3 regions of the Cobetia sp. MM1IDA2H-1 genome follow, and region 1 is predicted to be linked to each of the others. Evidence: predicted binding sites of a transcription regulator. Region 1 holds the regulator's gene; each other region holds the start of a gene.
The links. The regulator PhoB, encoded in region 1, activates phosphate uptake and scavenging genes when phosphate is short. The targets are predictions, from matches to a motif close to TGTCATANNNNTGTCANA.
Positions count from the first base shown of each region.

Region 2: phbB (acetoacetyl-CoA reductase) is a predicted target of PhoB. The motif match lies at 2,919-2,936, and genes of this name have one in related genera.
Region 3: BOH68_RS09425 (UTRA domain-containing protein) is a predicted target of PhoB. The motif match lies at 2,879-2,896, and genes of this name have one in related genera.

Region 1 covers NZ_CM133225.1:4,104,377-4,108,732, reverse strand. Annotated here, with positions in the region: gene phoU (phosphate signaling complex protein PhoU) at 1-199, shown strand, start outside; gene cysZ (sulfate transporter CysZ) at 386-1,114, shown strand; gene phoR (phosphate regulon sensor histidine kinase PhoR) at 1,220-2,515, opposite strand; gene phoB (phosphate regulon transcriptional regulator PhoB) at 2,523-3,212, opposite strand; gene ubiA (4-hydroxybenzoate octaprenyltransferase) at 3,440-4,321, opposite strand; gene BOH68_RS17275 (chorismate--pyruvate lyase family protein) at 4,352-4,356, opposite strand, start outside.
Region 2 covers NZ_CM133225.1:3,867,017-3,871,372, forward strand. Annotated here, with positions in the region: gene BOH68_RS16185 (DUF349 domain-containing protein) at 1-1,795, shown strand, start outside; gene phbB (acetoacetyl-CoA reductase) at 2,047-2,793, opposite strand; tRNA gene BOH68_RS16195 (tRNA-Met) at 3,163-3,239, shown strand; tRNA gene BOH68_RS16200 (tRNA-Met) at 3,282-3,358, shown strand; tRNA gene BOH68_RS16205 (tRNA-Met) at 3,402-3,478, shown strand; gene BOH68_RS16210 (EVE domain-containing protein) at 3,637-4,116, shown strand; gene BOH68_RS16215 (tetratricopeptide repeat protein) at 4,237-4,356, shown strand, end outside.
Region 3 covers NZ_CM133225.1:2,202,651-2,207,006, forward strand. Annotated here, with positions in the region: gene BOH68_RS09410 (NAD(P)-dependent alcohol dehydrogenase) at 1-428, opposite strand, end outside; gene BOH68_RS09415 (hypothetical protein) at 693-881, shown strand; gene BOH68_RS09420 (LabA-like NYN domain-containing protein) at 1,300-1,794, shown strand; gene BOH68_RS09425 (UTRA domain-containing protein) at 1,945-2,715, opposite strand; gene BOH68_RS09430 (ABC transporter substrate-binding protein) at 3,290-4,356, shown strand, end outside.

The DNA.
Region 1 (4,356 bases):
TTCGCTGATGACCTTCATGATGGAAGACGCGCGCCAGATCACCCCGGTGCTCAACGTGATGTGGATTCTGCGTGCGCTGGAGCGTATCGGGGATCACGCCGACAACCTCGCCGAGTACGTCATCTTCCTGGTCAAGGGCGTGGACGTGCGTCACACCGACACCCATGACCTCCAGCCGCAGGATCTCGACAAGCCCTGACGTGCAGGCCCCTCCCCCGGGGCCTGACGCCTGTCTGCCGATGACGCCCCGCCTCTGTCCCGCCGACGGAGTGCGGGGCGTCTGCCATTCGATGCGCCGACAGCTGCGTGGGACGGGTGGTAGTGCTAGGGTGTGGCTCCGGCCGCCCGAGGGCAGCCGCCTTTCACGAGATGACGAGGACGTCGCATGATTGATGCCGTATCGGCGCTGGTCCGCGGGACCCGCATGGTCTATACCCCCGGGCTACGCCGTTTCGTGTTCGTACCACTGGCGATCAACCTGGTGCTCTACAGTGCCACGCTGTGGCTGTTGTTCAGCCAGTTCGAGGGCTGGATCGACTACTGGATGCTCAAGGTGCCCAGCTGGCTGGAATGGCTGAGCTGGTTGATCTGGCCGGTGCTGGTGCTGAGTCTGTTGCTGGCGGTGTTCTTCACCTTCAGCCTGGTGACCAATCTGATCGCGGCGCCGTTCTACGGCATTCTGGCCGAGAAGGTCGAGCATCGACTGGATGGCACCCTGATCGAGGATGAGCGTGGCCTGGTGAAGATCGGGATCGACTCGCTGGGGCGCGAGATGGCCAAACTGGGTTACTTCATTCCCCGCATGATCGCGCTGTTCATTCTCGGCTTCATTCCGGGCCTGAATCTGCTCTCACCGCTGCTGTGGGGGCTGTTCTCGGCCTGGAGCATGGCGATCCAGTATCTGGACTATCCGATGGACAACCATCATGTCAGCTTCGGCGACATGAAGCAGCGTCTCAAGGCGCGCTGGTGGCCGTCACTGACCTTCGGTGGTGCCGTGTTCGTGCTGACGCTGGTGCCCTTGGCCAACCTGCTGTTCATTCCCGGGGCCGTGGCGGGTGCCGTCCTGATGTGGCAGAGCCACTACCGACAGCTGCCTGCCCCGCGCCGCTGAGCCAGGCTTTATCGCGAGCGTTGACGAACGCAGATACCACGACGCCCCGCCGTGACCTCATGCAGAGGGCGCGGCGGGGCGTTCGTGTCAGTGGGGCTGCAACCGTCAGGCAGTCGTCGTGCAGCGACGCTCCGCCGGGAAATGACAACGGAAGCGTGCGCCCTCGCCGGGCAGGCTGTCGATCTCCAGGCGGCCCTGATGGCGGATCAGCACATGCTTGACGATGGCCAGTCCCAGCCCGGTGCCACCAGTGGCGGTGCTGCGTCCCTTGTCGATGCGATAGAAGCGCTCCGTCAGGCGCGGTAGATGCACGGGATCAATGCCGTCACCGTCATCCTCCACCTCGACCATCACGCCCTCGGTGGTGCTCTGGCAGCGCAGCGTGATGTGGCAGTCTTCCGGCGTGTAACGCACCGCATTGAAGACCAGATTCGAGATCGCGCTTCTCAGCTCCTGCTCCTCACCCATCAGGGCCAGTCCGGGCTCGACCTCCACTGTGATGACATGTCGCTCCTTCGAGAGGCCTTCGGCATCTTCCCGGATACGCGTCAGCAGCTGCGCCATGTCGATGCGACGTCCTTCGCCCGACAGCTCGTCGGTCTCCAGGCGCGACAGGGTCAGCAGATCCTCGACGAGGTGCTGCATGCGGTCGGTCTGACTCTGCATCTGTCCCAGGCCACGCTGCCAGCGCGGGGGCAGGTCATCGGCATAGTCGGAATAGGTCTCGAGATAGCCGGCCAGTACCGTCAGCGGCGTGCGCAGCTCATGGGAGACATTGGCCACGAAATCGCGGCGCATTTCCTCGAGACGGTAGAGACGGGTGACATCGCGCACCATCACCAGGCGCTCGTTGTCACCGAACAGGGTGATGGAGATCTGCAGGGTCAGGTTGTCGGAGAGCGGCGATTGCAGGGTCAGCGGCTCACGATAGGCCAGCCGATTGAAGTAATCGATGAACACGGGGTCACGCAGATAGTTGGTGACGTGCTGGCCGCGGTCGTGACTGGCCTTGAGGCCGATCAACTGCTCGGCAGCGCTGTTCCACCACTCCATGTCGCCGTGATTGTCGAGCATCACCAGGCCATCGCGCATCGCTTCCGAGGATTCCTGGATGCGATTGAGGATGCTGCGCAGTCGCTCCTGTGCCTGACGCTGACCCTTTTGGTAGCGATACAGACGATCGAGCAGATCCCCCCAGACGCCATCGCCGGGCGGCGGCTCTTCATGGGGGTTGGTGATCAGCCAGGTGTAGAGGCTCTTGAGATGCTTGAGATGGACGAACAGGTACAGCGCCAGCCCCAGCGCCAGGCCCCAGCCCAGCAGGCCGAGCAGTCCGCCGACCAGCCCGAAGCCGCCCGCCAGATAGCCCAGCCGCCATAGCTCGTTCGTCCAGTAGCGCATCCGCGTCTCAGGCCTGGGCGCTGAAGCGATAACCGGTACCGCGGACAGTCTGGATCAAGTGCTGATGCCCCTCGCCCAGCGCCTTGCGCAGACGACGAATGTGCACGTCCACGGTGCGCTCCTCGACATAGACATTGCCGCCCCAGACCTGATCCAGCAGCTGGCTGCGGGTGTAGGCGCGCTCCTGATGGGTCATGAAGAACTGCAGCAGGCGGTATTCGGTGGGGCCGACCTCCAGGGAGTTGCCGTGTGCGGTCACGCGGTGGCTGGCGGGGTCGAGCATCAGACCCTCGACTTCCACCGACTCCTCGACGCCCTTGGGCGTGGTGCGGCGCAGCACGGCCTTGAGGCGTGCCACCAGCTCGCGTGGCGAGAAGGGCTTGGTGATGTAATCGTCCGCCCCGGCCTCGAGCCCCTGGATCTTGTTGTCTTCCTCGCCCTTGGCGGTGAGCAGGATGATCGGCAGCTCCGCCGTGGTCTCGTCACGCTTGAGGCGGCGCGCCAGTTCCAGCCCGCTGGTGCCGGGCATCATCCAGTCCAGCAACAGCAGATCGGGCTTTTCATCGACGACGATGGCGTGGGCGTCCTGGGCATTGTCGGCCTCCAGCACGCGGTAATCCGCCATTTCCAGGGCGACGGCGATCATCTCGCGTATCGAGGATTCGTCGTCGACAATCAGTACGGTCTTGGAGCTCATCGCTAGATCCCATGCAGCAGTCGGCGCACGCGCCAGAATGACAAGTCGATGACGATTACAACCTGCTTATATGACAGTGAGATGACAATCGCCAGCTTGGCAGTTTGCCGCCCGGCTTGCCAGCGAGTCCCTCAACTCTCTCAAGGCGTGAATGTCACGCCTCGCCGCACGAGGAAGATCGCTGGCAGACCGGATGAGGACGCGGGCCCGTTGGCCGGAAAGAGGGGTCAGGCAGCTGGCCAGGTCGCCAGCGCAATGCCCGCGAAGATCAGCAGGCCGGACCAGTGGTTGTTGAGAAATGCCTGGAAGCAGGGGCCACGCTCCCGCTCGCGAATCAGGCGTTGCTGCCAGACGAAGGTCACGGCCGCCGCGGCCAGCCCCAGCCAGTAGAAGATGCCCAGTGCCAGGTGCAGGCCGATGCCGATCAACACCGCCAGCATGCCCAGCTGCAGCAGACCGATCATCAACTTGTCGACGCGGCCGAACAGCACGGCGGTGGACTTGATGCCGACCTTGAGGTCGTCATTGCGATCGACCATCGCATAGGCGGTGTCGTAGGCCACCGTCCACATCAGGTTGGCCGCGAACAGCCACCAGCCATAGGTCGGCACCTCCTCAAGCGTCGCCGCGAAGGCCATCGGAATCGCCCAGCCGAAGGCGGCACCCAGCACCACCTGCGGCAGATGATGGAAGCGCTTCATGAACGGATAGCTGGCCGCCAGCAGCACGGCGATGATCGACAGCAGCACCGTGGTCAGGTTGGTGAAGCACACCAGCACGAAGGCGGCCGCGACCAGCACACCGAACAGGGTCAGCGCCTCGCGCTCCGTGATGCGTCCTGAGGTCAGCGGGCGATCCCGGGTGCGTTCGACATGCTTGTCCCAGTGGCGATCCGCGTAGTCGTTGATCACGCAGCCGGCGGCACGCATCAGATAGACGCCAGCCACGAAGATCAGCAGCGTATCGCGGTCCGGTAGCCCATCGGCCGCCAGCCACAGGGCCCAGAGGGTCGGCCACATCAGCAGCCAGGTGCCGATGGGGCGGTCCAGACGAGTCAGGGCGAGGTAATCGGCCAGTTTGGACGGGCGGGAAGCGGATGACGCTGACATCAGGACTCCTGATCGAACGGCAGTGGGGAATCAGA
Region 2 (4,356 bases), 240 kb from region 1:
ACAGCTGCAGGACCCGCTCGATGCCTGGTACCGCCATCAGCTGTGTCAGGGCGAGATGGACGCGGCGCTGGTCGACAATGACCTGGAACAGATGGCACGTCTCGAGCGTGAGATCGCCTGGCCGGCAGAGCTGCCGCTCACCAGAACGCTGCATGCCGTGCGCCAGGCGCTGGAGGCAGCTGCACCGCAGGCGACGACCGGTGACGAGAGTGCCGACGAGGCCGCCGCGACCGATGAGCCCGCCACGGACAGCAGCGACAAGCCCCGAACGCTTGATCTGGAAGCCATCAGCGCCGAACTGGATCAGCTGGACACCTACCTGGAAGCCGGCAAGCTCAAGCCCGCCAGTCGCCTGCATCGTTCACTGCGCGACCGCACCGAAGGCCAGCTCGACAGCGAGCGTCAGACGCGCCTTCGTCAATTGGGCGCTCGCGTCGCGGAGCTGCGTGACTGGCAGAACTTCGTCGCCGCTCCCAAGCGTGAACAGCTGCTGGAAGCCATCACCACATTGGCCGAGCGCGAGGACCTCAGTGATGAGCAGCGCGACCGCCAGCATCAGCAACTGATTCAGCAGTGGCGCAGCCTGGGCGATGCCGCTGCCAGCCGTGAGTCCAGCCAGTCCTTCCGCAGCGCCTCGGACAGCATCAAGCAACAGCTGCAGGATTACCGCGAAGCGCGCAAGCAGGCGCGCGAGCACAACCTTGCCATGCGTGAGGCGCTCTGTGAGCAGCTGGAATCGCTCAATGGACACGCCATGGGCGATGCGGACCCGGACGCCCTGCGCCAGATCCGCGACCGCGCACGCGAAGAGTGGCGCCGTCACACTCCGGTACCGGCAGGCCCGGGCCGCCAGCTGTCGCATCGCTTCGGTGAAGCGCTGACCGCGCTGCAAGGCTTGATCGACCAGCGCGCCGGCGAGATCGCCGCGGCCAAGCAGGCATTGGTGGACGCCGCCGAAGCGCTGGCCGATGAAGACGCTCCGGCACGTGCGCGCGCCGAGCAGGCCAAGGCACTGCAGACTCGCTGGCGGGAACTGGGCCGTGCCCCCAAGGGCGAGGAGCAACGCCTGTGGTCTGCCTTCCGCGCCGCCTGCGACCGCATCTTCGCCGCACGTGATCAGGACCGTGAAGCGCGTGACACGCGCGAGCAGGTCCGCCTCGAACAATGGCAGGCTCTGATCGAGCGCCTCGATAGCTGGGAACCGACGACCCTGGATGACGCCGCCCAGCTGGACGACGCCCTCAAGGAAGCCGACGCGCTGGGTGCCCTGCCGCGTGGCAAGCGCGGTGACGGCATGCGTCGGCGCTGGAATGGCATTCTCAAGCGTCGCGAACAGCGCCTGGATGAACTCCATGCCCAGCAGCTGCGCCAGGAATGGCAGCAGTGGCGCGACCTGCTGGAGCAACATGCCGTCGCCGATGCCAGTGCACGCCAGGGCAATATCGAGGATGTCGAACTCCCCGAGTCATCGGCGTTCGACGATGCCAGCCGCCAGGCCAATGCCGCGCGCAACCAGATGCGCCGTGCCGAGCCGGTCAGCGCCAATGCCGCCAATGAGCGCCTCGCGGAGCTGCGTGTCCATCTGGCGATCCTGTTCGAGGCGCCGCTAGGTGCGGAAGACGAATCGCGGCGCCTGACCGTTCAGGTGGCCCGCATCAATCAGCAACTGGGCGAGCGCCTTGAGCGTGATGAGGAACTCGACGAGGTGCTGGATGCGCTGCTGGCCAATGGTCCGCTGGACTGGGAAGCCTGGCAGGCCGAGTTGCCGCGCTTCGATGCCCTGTTCAACCACTGACGGCGTCGGGTCGGCATAGACAGTCAGCTGACCGACACCCTACGACGACGAAGCCCCCGTCTCTCCTCGAGACGGGGGCTTCGTGGTGTTCACGACAGGAAAAGTGCGCTTGCCCCTCTCCTGTCTGATCCTGGTTCCTGTGAGTGCGCTCTGCGGCCTCTTGTACGCTTGATGGCCTCTTCCGCCCTGCCGGGTTCTGCCACCCTGCGGGTACGTCGCGAGACGCCGGGGCGCATGAGCACGAACGGACATCAGCCCATGAACTGGCCACCATTGATGTCCAGATTGGCACCGGTGATGAAACCGGATTTCTCGTCCGCGAGGAATGCCACCGCGCGAGCGATCTCGTCCGGCTGACCATAACGCTTGACCGGAATCGTCTCGCGGATGGATTCACGAATCTCTTCCGGAATCTTCATGATCATGTCGGTGGCGATATAGCCCGGCGACAATGTATTGACGGTGATGCCCTTGGTCGCGGTTTCCTGTGCCAGCGCCATGGTCAGACCATGCATGCCCGCCTTGGCGGCCGAGTAGTTCACCTGACCGAACTGGCCCTTGCGGCCGTTGATGGAGGAAATGTTCACGATGCGGCCGTACTTGTGCTCCAGCATGTCATTGATGACGGCACGGCAGGTATTGAAGACGCTATCGAGGTTGCAGTTGATGACTTCGCGCCACTGCTCGTAGCTCATCTTGCGCATGGAGGTATCACGCGTGATCCCTGCGCAGTTGACGAGCACGGCCACCGGCCCGAAGCGCTCGCGAATTTCATTGACGCCTGCCTGACAGGCTTCGAAGTTGTCCAGCTCGATACCGGAAAGCGCGATGTTCTCGAACCCGGCAGCACGCTGTTCCTGCAACCAGCCTTCTGCCTTTTCCTTGTTCCTGTAACCGGCAATCACCTGGTACCCCTGGCTCGCCAGCTCACGACAGATGGCGGAACCGATGCCACCGGTGCCACCGGTGACCCATGCAACGGGTGCTGTTTGCGTCATGTTATTGTCTCTCCCTGTTCCTGGAACGTCCTGTGCCCGCAAGAGAGCACAGCATGGCATTTCGCCGTTGATCGCTCATCGACTGGCTGGCGATCTTCCGGTAACGACAAACACTGACAGGCGTCTCTGACAGCATGGCGACAACCGTGCGCTCGGTGAAGACTGTCACCGCCCTGCGCGAGGCGTGTCACTCTCAGTATGGACAGGATTCCCACGGAAAGTATGTAGCAGATCTCTCACATTGATTGAGGTCAATTCCATCACCCTCGCTCCCCCCCATCGCCTGGCCGCCTCAGGAAAGTCTTCCGGCTGATTACGGGATAACGGTTGACTCAGCACTGTATATCCTTATACTACGCCCCACGTTGATGCGGGGTGGAGCAGTCTGGTAGCTCGTCGGGCTCATAACCCGAAGGTCATCGGTTCAAATCCGGTCCCCGCTACCAGCAAGCGCCAGCAGTTTCGGCACTTGGGAAACAACGTGATGTTGCGGGATGGAGCAGTCTGGTAGCTCGTCGGGCTCATAACCCGAAGGTCATCGGTTCAAATCCGGTTCCCGCTACCAACCTCTGATGCGTCAGAGTTGGAGCAAAGGCAGTACCCAGTGTTGCGGGGTGGAGCAGTCTGGTAGCTCGTCGGGCTCATAACCCGAAGGTCATCGGTTCAAATCCGGTCCCCGCTACCAAGAATTCGAAAGGCCTGATGCCCTGCATCAGGCCTTTTTCGTATGCGTGACATTCCTGTGCGAGGATATCGACGAGGCCAGCGCCCGGACCTCATTCCTCCCATTCTCCACACCCATCACCTTCACACTCATCACGTCAGTCTCGAAGGAGTGCCTGCATGCGCCACTGGCTGGTCAAGACCGAACCCGACGCCTTCTCGCTGGAAGACCTGCGCCGCGAGTCGCCGGCACTCTGGGATGGCGTGCGCAACTATCAGGCGCGCAACTCCCTGCGCGAGATGCAGCTCGGGGATGTCGTGCTCATCCAGCACTCCAGCTGCAAGGTACCTGCAGTGGTCGGGCTGGCCGTGGTCAGCGAGCTCGCCCTGCCGGACCCGACAGCCAGCGACCCCGAGCACAAGGGCTTCGACCCTCGCCAGATGGCGGACCTCGAGGCCGGCAAGGCGCCGCGCTGGGTCGCTCCGCGCCTGCGCTATCTGCGTTCGCTGCGCAGTGCACTTCCCATCGCGCGCCTGAAGGCGAAGCCCGAGCTGGCCGACAGTCACCTGGTCCGCCGTGCCCGCCTTTCCGTCATGCCATTGAGCGAGGACGAGATCCAGTGCATCGCCCGCCTGGCCGGGGACGACCTCAAGCCTTGAGACCCCCGCCCGCACCAGATGACCCCTGCACATCTTGAACTCGCCCGCCGCGGCCCGCATCATCAGGCCAGCCGGCTCGCGTGCGAGCCTTGAATCGCAGACACTTCCGGGGCATGCATCATGATCATCGATCCCAATACCGGCCAGCCACTGACCGGCAATGACACCACCGCCGCCCAACCGCAGGGCGTGGTAGGCGGAGCTGCTGCCAGCGCCCCCCGCCAGGCAGAAGACGCCAAC
Region 3 (4,356 bases), 1.9 Mb from region 1:
CTGACGACGATCCTGTCGGAATAGCCGCCTTGCGTGAGGCTGCCATCGTGGCGATCCGGGCTGCCGTAGGTCATGGTCATGCCCTCGAGGCAGTATTGCTCGAGCCCCTCGTGACAAGCGCTGCACTCACGGCAGGAATCTACCATGCAGCCGACACCGACCATGTCACCCACCTTGTACTGGCTGACATCATCGCCGACCTGGGTGACTCGCCCGACGATCTCGTGACCCGGCACGATGGGATACTGGGTGAAGCCCCAGTCATTGCGACCGACGTGCAGGTCCGAATGACACACACCGCAATACAGGATCTCGATGGCTACATCATCCGGGCGCGGCTGACGACGCTCGAAATTCCATGGCGCCAGATCGGCGGAATCAGACTTGAGTGCGTAGCTTCGGGTGTTGCCGTCAAAGGTGTTCGCCATGCCAGCTCTCCTTGCATCATGAAAAGTATCAACGTGAAGAAGGAGGTGTCGCCGCCTGGATCACTTTTCAACGCCCTGACTCACTGTCTGCTGGCATCTCTGTGTTGGTGTGATCGCAACAGCGCCGCTGGTGTATCACGACATCACGAACATATCACGCAGCGAAATCACCACTTCTTAATTACTTCTGACGCGATCAAGCAGGAAAAACGCAGTCGTGTTATCATACTCTTCCACCCCTCACGTCTCGGAACGGAGTCCCGCATGGCCAACACTCGTACTGCTGCCAAGAAGAAAGCACCCGCTGCTGTTGAAACATCCGCCTCGCTGGAAGCCCAGATGCAAGCCTTCCTCGATCGTGGCGGCAAGGTTGAAGTGATTGAATCCGGCGTTAGCGGTCAGATCATCGGCCACAAGCCGACCAAGCCCTCCAATCCCGCTGCCGGCAACTGATGCTTCCATCAGGCCCAGACTCGGCCTGATCGTGGCAAGCTGTCAGAAGATCGCCAGCCGCTGCTCGCCATGATTGGCAGCGGCCGGTCTCTGCCCTCCTCTCGAGATGGCGCTACCAGGAACAGCTCTGCTTTCAACAGCTCTGCTTTCAACCGATAGCACCAGACAGGTCAGTGTAGACAGATCAGAGCAGACAGGTCAGAGAAAGACAGATCCGCTCTCATTGCATGGTGTCAGCAGCACAAGCACTCATCGTCGGAGCCAGGCGCAATGCCTGAGTCATCCCGCGACACCTGAACGACTCCCACGCCGCACGCGCCTCCAGTACCTGCCTGCTCTGCTTCAGGCACATCATTCAGCCTTCCGGTCCCTGTGACAGCCAATGTCGAACTCTCCCACGCCCGCAATCCAACCGTCCTTGCCGACATCCGACTCGCCCACGCGCCTCGCCGTCTTCATCGATGTCCAGAATATCTATTACACCACCCGCGACACCTTTGGCCGGCAATTCGATTACCGCCGACTGTGGGCCGAGCTGGAATCCCTGGGCAGCATCACGCATGCCTACGCCTATGCGATTGACCGTGGTGACCCCAAGCAGCAGCAATTCCAGCAACGCCTGCGTGAGATAGGGTTCGAGGTCAAGCTCAAACCCTTCATCCAGCGAGGAGATGGCTCGGCCAAGGGCGACTGGGATGTCGGCATCACGATCGATGTGATGGAAGCCGCCCCCGACGTCGACGAGATCATTCTCGCCTCCGGCGATGGTGACTTCGCCCTGCTGCTGGAGCATGTCGCAGCGCGCCATGCCGTCACGACGCGTGTCTACGGCGTCGAGGCACTCACTGCCCTCGCCCTGATGCGCAGCGCTGATCACTTCCGCGAGATAGATAACACGCTGCTGATGCGCTGAGGGCTTGCCCCCACGATGCCCCACGGCCACATCACGCACGCCATTACCACAACGCCCGCAAGCCTTCCCGTCAGAGGAGGACTTGCGGGCGTTTTCGTCGAGTTGAAGGAAAGTCCCGGACACTGGTGGCGTATGTCGCCAGATTGCCCTCTAGCGTTGTGGTGCGGCGGATAACGTCAACTCGATGGCATCGTGACGCCAGTGTTCATCATCGCAGTCCACTGCACGGCCATTCTGATCGAAGTTGATCCGCGTGATGCGCTGCGCCGGGCTACCCGGTGCCGCATTCAGGGCGACGGCCGTCTCGGCGTCGAACACGCTGGAGGCCAACTCGAAGCTCACGCGCCGGATGCGAATGGCGTACTGGTGAAGGTAGAGCGTGGTCAGCGAATGCGCCGAGAGATCGAAATCGAGAATGCCGGGGAAGCAGTCGCGTCGCAGGTGATGACAGACGTGCAGCACCCGCCGGCCATCCATGCGCCGCACTCGCGTGATGCGATAGACCCCGGCACCCCGTGCAATTCCCAGACGCTGGGCGATCACCTCATCAGCGGGAACTACCTGAGCGGACAGCACCTCGGTGGAAGCGACCCGCTGCTGCGACTGCACCATCTCGTGAAAAGGCAGACATGCCAGCAGGTCATACCTGAGGCGCGGCGGCGAGACGAACCAGCCGCGGCGGTTCTCGCGATAGATTCGCCCTTCCGCTTCCAGCTGCAGCAAGGCATCTCGCAAGGTGACTCGCGTGGTGCCGAACCGCTCGATCATCTCACGCTCGGACGGCAGACGCTGCGAGGCATGCAGCGGCGCTGCTTCAAGATGGTTCAGCAGCCTGCCCTTGAGCCCGGTGACGGGCAAATCCGCCGTGCGCGTCAGGGAAGTTGCGTCGTCACCTGTGGGCTCGATCGATGATGAAGGCATGCGAAGTTCCTGAAAGATAACGAAAGAGAGCGATTTCTGGCGAGTCACTTGCATGTCATCCAAGGTGTCCATCATGACAAGGCCCGAGAATCGCGATCGCTGTGGTCTAGTGTAGACGTCGCCAGACGAGTCAGCCCACGCTCGCCGAGCATCATGACACAGGCATGACGATCCGGTGACAGCACAAGGCCATCCTGTGTGATGCGCGTGAGAATCCGAGGCGGATGCCTATCATCGGGACACGCTCTCATGCAGGGAATTGTCAGAAAATCAGCCGGCACCACGCAGCGTTGCGTCAAAACATGTACCACTGATGGCTGATGGCTGATGGCTGATGGCTCATTGCCACGACACTGACATAGTGACGACGCGCGACTGTCACAACCGCTGCGTAAAGTCATGTCAGCCCCGAGACTGAACTAGACCACAGAAATTGAGGTGGCAGGTCTCGAGGAAGACTGCGCAGGACAAGAACCAGCTTTGACCCCATCTCGCCTGCCTGCTCGCCTCGGTGACTCGCTGGCCAGGAATGCACTCTCGCATCCGTTGATTACCCCGTCTGGGAGGATTGTCATTGAAGTCGTTCACCGCTACCTCGCCCCATACCGCCGGCCTGATGGTCTCGGCCCTCATGGCCACCCTGCTGAGCAGCGCCTCCGTCAGTGCCGCTGAAGTGCCGGACGCACTGCTCAAGGCCGCCCAGGCAGAAGGCCGCGTCGACAGCGTCGGCATGCCGGACAGCTGGGCCAACTGGAAGGACACCTGGGCAGACCTCGAGTCGAAGTATTCCATCGCGCACAGCGATACCGACATGAGCTCCGCCGAGGAAGTCGCCAAGTTCAAGGCCGAAGGCGAGAACGCCACGGCAGATATCGGTGACGTGGGCTTCGCCTTCGGCCCCATCGCGGTCAAGCAGGGCGTGACTCAAGCCTACAAGCCGACCACCTGGGACGAGATCCCCGACTGGGCCAAGGATGAAGATGGCGAGTGGATGCTGGGCTACACCGGCACCATCTCCCTGATGATCAACAAGACACTCGTCAGTGAAGATCAGCGCCCCGCTTCCTTCGCGGATCTCGCCAATGGTGATTACAAGGTCTCCGTCGGCGCGGTCGGCAAGGCGTCCCAGGCCAACAACGCCATCCTGGCCGCAGCCTTCGCCAATGGCGGCAGCGAGTCAGACCTGACGCAGGGTCTGGAAGTGTTCGCCGAACTGGCCCGCCAGGGACGCCTGTCACTGGCCGAGCCGAGCATCGCCAACCTGGAGAAGGGCGAGGTGGAGGTCGCACTGCTGTGGGACTTCAACGCGCTCAACTATCGCGATCAGATCAACCGCGACACCTTCGAGGTGGTCATCCCCTCGGATGCCTCCGTCACCTCGGGCTACGCCACCATCATCAACAAGCATGCCGCTCACCCGAACGCCGCCAAGCTGGCACGTGAGTACATCCTGTCAGATGCCGGCCAGCTGAACCTGGCGGCAGGTTACGCCCGCCCGATCCGCGCCGAGCACCTGACCCTGCCGGAAGACATCGCCGCCAAGCTGCTGCCCAACGAGCAGTACGCCAATGCCCGCCCGGTACAGGACTTCGCCGGCTGGGAAGCCAGTGCCCGACAGCTGCCGCGTCAGTGGCAGTCCCA